2 regions of the Paenibacillus sp. S29 genome follow, and region 1 is predicted to be linked to the other one. Evidence: riboswitches for the same ligand, from Rfam matches in the RefSeq annotation. Region 1 holds a riboswitch; the other holds the start of a gene.
What was found. A riboswitch is a leader RNA that binds a small molecule or an ion and turns the genes downstream of it on or off. The one in region 1 is predicted to bind FMN.
Positions count from the first base shown of each region.

Region 2: another riboswitch for FMN. It lies ahead of ACL9RM_RS12080 (DMT family transporter); the one in region 1 lies ahead of ribE (riboflavin synthase).

Region 1 is NZ_JBMOUI010000002.1:290,205-293,625, reverse strand. Features, by position in the region: gene ribE (6,7-dimethyl-8-ribityllumazine synthase) at 1-409, opposite strand, end outside; gene ribB (3,4-dihydroxy-2-butanone-4-phosphate synthase) at 489-1,172, opposite strand; gene ribE (riboflavin synthase) at 1,233-1,898, opposite strand; FMN riboswitch at 2,229-2,402, opposite strand; gene ACL9RM_RS04325 (IDEAL domain-containing protein) at 2,471-2,938, opposite strand; gene ACL9RM_RS04320 (thiamine pyrophosphate-dependent enzyme) at 3,158-3,421, opposite strand, start outside.
Region 2 is NZ_JBMOUI010000006.1:40,043-43,463, reverse strand. Features, by position in the region: gene ACL9RM_RS12085 (methyl-accepting chemotaxis protein) at 1-749, opposite strand, end outside; gene ACL9RM_RS12080 (DMT family transporter) at 991-1,938, opposite strand; FMN riboswitch at 2,111-2,255, opposite strand; gene ACL9RM_RS12075 (hypothetical protein) at 2,377-3,072, opposite strand; gene ACL9RM_RS12070 (ABC transporter ATP-binding protein) at 3,065-3,421, opposite strand, start outside.

The DNA of each region.
Region 1 (3,421 bases):
CTTTATTACCAGCCTTTGTACCTGCTCGTTCAATAGCCTGTTCAATGTTTTCTGTAGTCACTACACCAAAAATAACGGGCACTCCCGTTTTCAGGCTGCTCGCTGCCACACCCTTGGCCACTTCATTGCAGACGATATCATAATGTGAAGTAGAACCACGGATGACCGTACCCAGCGTAATTACGGCATCATATTTGCCGCTTGCAGCCATTTTTTGTGCAATCAGTGAAATTTCAAATGCACCCGGTACCCAGGCTACATCAATTTCATCTTCCTGTGCACCATGTCGTTGAAGTGCGTCAATTGCGCCGCTTAACAGCTTGGTCGTAATAAACTCATTAAATCTGCCTACCACAATACCATATTTTAAACCGTTCGATATGAGATTACCTTCTAGAAAACGTGCCATGTTTAATCAACCTCTCTTAGTTTAATTATTTAGGGACTTCGGACAATACTTCAGATTTACTTGGAACCAAGATGTATTTTTACAATGACAAACGACGACGGTAGTCCACCAAATGCTGAATACTGATCAGCTTCAATTGATGTCGCTTGGCGACCACTGCCAGATCAGGCAGGCGGGCCATTGAGCCATCTTCCTTTATAATTTCGCAAATGACCCCAGCAGGCTTGAAGCCACTGAGTCGGGCCAGATCAACAGCCGCTTCAGTGTGACCAGCACGCTGCAAGACACCACCATCGCGAGCAATCAGCGGAAACATGTGACCAGGCTTGCGGAAATCACTGCCTGTGACTGCTTCGTCTGCCAAGGCGCGTACAGTCAAGGAGCGCTCGGCCGCTGAAATACCCGTTGTTGTCTTCATATGATCTACCGATACCGTAAAGGCAGTACCGTGGAAATCTGTATTTTGCTCTACCATAGGATGCAATTCCAAGGCCTCGGCTCTTTGTCGTGTGATTGGCACACAGACCAACCCGCGACCCTCTGTAATCATGAAATTAATGACCTCAGGCGACGCTTTTTCAGCCAAAGCGATAAAATCGCCTTCATTTTCGCGCTGTTCATCATCCACTACAATAACGACTTTACCGTTTTTTAAGTCCTCCAACGCTGCTTCGATGGAATCCAAACGAATCTCTTCGTCATGTTCCAACTCGCCATGCTCTATGACGTTTGCCATTGCACTTGTTTGGCTACCTCTATCCATAACACTTTCCTCCTTATGTCTTGTGCCACGAATGCTTCTAAACAGGCTTACCCTTCAATATCAGGCAAAGCCGTGTTTCGCCAAATAGTCCAAACTGAGAGGAGCTTCTTCTACTATCTCCGCCTCCGCTGCACCTCTGTAATTTAAAAGCTGTTCTACATATTTGCCCAAAATATCGCATTCGATATTGACGGTATCTCCCTCACGTTTGGCTTGTAAGGCCGTTTCGGATAAGGTGTGGGGAATAATGGATACGGCAAAGGTATCTCCCGTACGCTGTGCGACTGTGAGGCTGATACCATCAATTGTGATTGACCCTTTGAGAAGAATATATTTAAATAATGTTTGATTTTTAGGCTCAATTTCGAACACAACTGCATTCTGATCTGATGTTACCCCGCGAATCGTTCCCGTCCCGTCCACATGTCCTTGCACGATATGTCCTCCGAACCTTCCGCTCGCCGCCATCGCTCGCTCCAGGTTGACTCGGCTGCCTGATCTCAACTCTTTCAGATTACTGCTGCGAAAGGTTTCCGGCATCACATCAACCTTAAAGTCTTTCGTACCGATCTGTATCGCCGTCAGGCAAACGCCATTCACTGAGACACTGTCTCCTATTTTCAAATCGCCCAACACCACGGAACCCGAAATCCCCAGCACCATCGCTTCACCGCTTTTGGAAATAGTTTGAATGCGACCCACTTCCTCGACCAATCCGGTAAACATGCCTTCACTCCTTTCCACTACATTTCAGTTTATCCCTAATTCATCAGCTATAAGCGCAAAAAACCCCCAGTTCGGATTCAATCCGTCATGGGGGTGATGAGAGTCACATTTGTAGTATACAAGCGCAGTTCATATGCATCTTAAGACGACATGAAATCATAGGTTTGCCAATAGAAAGCATGACTGAGGATACAACCAAATACGCTCTGAACACCATCAAAAAGAAAGCTTAAGCAAGCTATCGCCCGATGCTGTCCTACAACGAAATAAGCTGTACGCACAATTGGGTATGCTAAAAATCGGCACATGTCACGTCATGCACATGCGCTTCGTATCCTTCTCCCATCCAGACTATACTGTCGGTCCCGGATTTGCACCAGGTCCACCTTCTGCCGATCATTCAGCATCCGGGTCACGGACTAAGCCATGCTGTTTCTCACAAAAACGATCCACAAACATGTCATCACCGCCGGTGGGGAATTTCGCCCCGCCCCGAAGGATCTTGCTCTTATTTAATTAAATTAACTTTAAACTTGTTACGTATATTAGCACCGACTTCTAAAAAAAGCAAGTTATCTAATAGAAGCTCCTGCTTTGGTTTTGACATATTGGCTGGAGAGTTCTTCAAACCAGGTTTTATCATTCATATGAAGCGCCAAGTCAATCAGATCGGCCAGTTCCTCGACTCCCAACTCTGTTGCATGATCAAAGGTAATTACGGCTGAAGCAACCGGTCCCCGTCCTTCCTCAGAACTTGCTTCATAATCCAGTCGCACATCAACATGTCCGTCAATAAACTCGCATTTCAGAAAATAAATAATTTCGCACATTAAAATGGGGCGTACCTGTGTTTCTAACACGCAATCCATCACCTTGGCAGAATAATGCTGGTTCGTCAGCGTGAATTTGTGTTCTGTCGCTGCCAACGATGCCCGTCCAAAATCATCCGTAAACTTTAGCTCCACTGGCTGGATGTTCATAACCTTAGGGATCTGCTTCTTTATAATTTCGATTATTTCAACTGTATTCAGCTTAATCATTACCTGCACCTCATTGCATCTTAAAATTCAGAAGAAAACTTTTTAACGTGCCTCTTATAGGCCTCCACTCCTATATCGGAAATCATTACCTGTTTTTTTATGCTTCAACCCATAAACGACAAAAAAGATTCTTTGCGCAATAAACGCAAAGAATCTTGATTGAACCACTACAGTAACAGCGGCTAACAATGTTAATCGATGATTATGCAAAAAACGTAATTATAGCTCTGAAATTTCATGTTTCTTTTTCAGGATAGTCCAGCGACGCTCAATCTCCTGCTCAAAGGTAGCCAGCGTAGCCTCCTCCTTGAGAAGATGCTTCGTTTTACCCATTAATTTCAACCATTCAGCAGCTGGAATCCGTTTTCCCTTGTCTTCCGGATTGTACGTAATTGTCGTACTGCCTTGCTCTATTTCGTACAAAGGAAAGAAACAAGACTCGACTGCAGCGCCCACAATGCTGGTGCCCAGTCTGTCATCAGA
Region 2 (3,421 bases), on a different contig from region 1:
TCATTTTCGACGGTTGTCGCCACTTCGGGAAGTCCCTCTATGGCGTCAGCCGGTTTTTTGCCTGTCTTGTTAAAGGCTGTTCCAGTCCCAGATACAACTTTATGTTCAGAATCAACAATAATGAGTCCTCCGCGTTCACCAATCTTAACAGACTGCAGACTTTCACCCATCTTGTCCAGATTCAAAGCCAATGCAACAGCTCCTTCACCGTCCTCCAGCGTTCCCGATATATTAACGACTAAATTCCCTGTCGTGACGCTGGCAACTGGAACACCGACGAATACTTTGCCCTTTTCCAGCATCGCATTTTTGTACCATTTTCTCTCCCGGGGGTCATAATCGGCCTCCTGTTTTTTCGGCGAACGTATGTATTGCCCTTTCGCATTGCCGAGAAGCGCGGCATCTAGCTCGGGATGAGCCTTGACGATGACATCTAACTTTTTCTGAAGGGCCTCTTGGTTGGTACCAATGGAATCAGAATTGATTTCAGTGGTAAGCACGTCCAGGTCTTTCATAATGGGCGCTACATACTGATTGACATTGCTCTGGATCAAATACAGATTCGTGTATACGGAACCGCCCATTTGCTGACTGAGTTGTGTTGTAGCCCCCTGATAGGAAAAGTACCCGATAAGTACGCTCGGAATCAATAACACAGCCAAAAAAGATATTATTAATCTTGTCCTCATTAAATAAAACTGCTTGAGAAACCTGTTCCACCACGGAACTGTTTGTTTTGTTTTAGTCATAGCTCTTGCTCCTCTGTGTCTGATGATCACTACATTCTTTTATTCGACAGAAACCGACTAATTTTATAGATGTAATCTTTGAGAAACGAAGAATAATTACATGTTTTAGACACTTTTTCTGAAAGATGGGTCTGAAGAACTATATTTTATATGAATACGAATACATAAAAAAGCCAAATCGGAGATACAAAAGCATCTTCACGATTTGGCTTGGGTGAGTCATGAAAGGGACGTTGAACTGTTAATTTTTTTGCTGACGTGAAATCATAAAGAGCGTAATCCAGATGAGCATAAAACCAGTCAATTGCGCTACAGTGACAATTTGCTGAAATGCGATCCAGTTAATCACGACACCAACCATGGGAAAGCTCAGTTCTGCCATCGTAGCATAAGACGCTTTGGTCGTACTTAAGCCTTTGTAATACAGCAGCAAGCTGAGAAGACCCGGAAGCAATGCCTGCAATAGCAGATTGATAATCACAGCTGCGCCCGCCCATGTACCGGCAGGCATATTCCATGGCGCATGCTCTACAGAGGTGAGGACAATCAGCAGAGGGAGCGCCACCATGAAGCGGAGGGAGGTTACTGTTTCATATTTCATTGAACGAAGCAAGTAACTTCCCATGACTGTCGAACCGCCCCACAGCACTGCTGCACCGAGTGCAAGCAGACTACCAACCTGAACAAAATCACGAACATGTCCGAAGGGGAGCGACCAACCGAAGGTCAGAAGATACGTCCCGAACAGAGCGACAACAATTAATAATCCAAAATGACGCGGCAACATTTCCTTCAAAATAATACGGGCTAGAACAATAGCGACCAAGGGTTGAAGCTTCTGGAGTAAGAGTACAGCATTCAAATCACCATTGCTGAGCGCCATAGTGAAAATCACGCTGGCCAGAGCCGAGCCGCCCCATGAGACGAATAAAATAGCGAAAACTTGACGAAGCCGTACCGCTTTGAGTTCCTCACGATGCTTCCACAGCATCGGTGTCAGAGCGAGGAAGAGCAGCACATGCTCCATAAGTACAATTTGTGTTGAAGTAAATGACTTTAGCAAAATAATACGAAAAAGCGGGTCTGCGCCCCACAAGGCTGCTCCAATTGCGACCAGCCAAAAACCGCTTTTCATGTGGGAGCTACGATCAAAACCTTTGGATGTTAGTACAGTAGAAGATTGACTCATACTCAATTAGCTCCTTGCGAATACAGGACCGGTGGCACAAAAACCCCCGTCCATGGCGAAAGGCCATGCAAGACGGGGGTTGATCAAATAAACTTGCCGCTTTATGCAAGTTAAATGAAGTTGCTGCAAAACTAATAACGCAGTATTCATCCACTTCGCGGCATGTTGATATTTCGATCTTCTTCCATCCGGACTTTACCGTCGGCTTTGGCATCTCACCAAATCAGTCCGTATCCTGTTGCCAGATACAGAGTCGCGGGCTTAGCTCCATGAGCCATACCGCCGGTTGGGAATCTCACCCTACCCCGAAGATCCTTATTCCGTTTTTAATTTCTCCTATAGGATATACCTGTTTTAGAATGAAGTCCAGTGAAAAATGTGTGTATATCTAACAATGATTTTCATCTTTTTTTTGAAAGCGCTCTACGAAATTACATATTACGAGGTAATATCCTTATACTCAATACGTCGAATCGCCGCATAAGCCACAAGCATTCCTAGTAGAGAGAAGCCAATTTGCACGGGGGCTATGGAACTAAGTGGAGCACCGTTATTATTGGAGAAAAGCAATGCTACAATCAGGATTGAGGTCACAATGGTGGTGGGTACAGAGTATCTTCGCATCCCCATATACAGCGGAACCAATCCCATAAAGCTGGCAGCAACGGCATTGATCAGCGTTCGTGCTGATTGTTGGCCCAGTATGGAAAGAGTAAGGTTATCCGGTACAATCAAGACAAACTGGTTGAGCAGATGAATAGCAGCCGTAATGATTATTTCCGAAATAATAATAGACAAGAACGTAAACAGCAGCACAACCAAGAGCTTGGCGATCATCAGCTTTTGACGGTGAATCGGATACATGAACAAGATTGTAATCGATTTGGATTTAAATTCTCCGACGATAAAGCGGCATAGCAAAACGGAGGAAAATACAATAAATGTTGCTCTCACAAAATTGTCTATTAGATCCAAGAGTTGGGTGTATTGTGTGAATTCGGGTATTCCTTCACTTTGACTGTCCAGCGCGATAATACAGAGCAGCCCAAGAATGCATGCATTGGCGATCAGTGCTGAACGGATATAACCCGCGAGATGAAATTTTTTCAGCTCCAACTGCATCAATTTAAGCATGGAGATCACCTCCGTTTAACAGGCGCAAAAAGTAGTCTTCCAGCGTGCTGCTTTTCTGATGAATGGAATCCACCTCTATATCATTTAAAATGAGTGTTTTCGTAATTTGTTTCTGTGGTACATTTGAATCGTAAATACGTATACTCTGTTCATTTAGTACCTTTATATTATTCAGATTCAGATGATGGGAGAGGACATAGGTCGCTTTTTTACAATCGTTGGTCGTAAATTCGATATATTCCGTATTGGTTTCCCGCACCTGCTCCATCGATACTTCCTCAATCAGTCGTCCGTGATTAATCACGCCTACCGTATCCGCAATCTGCTCTATTTCCGCTAAAATATGACT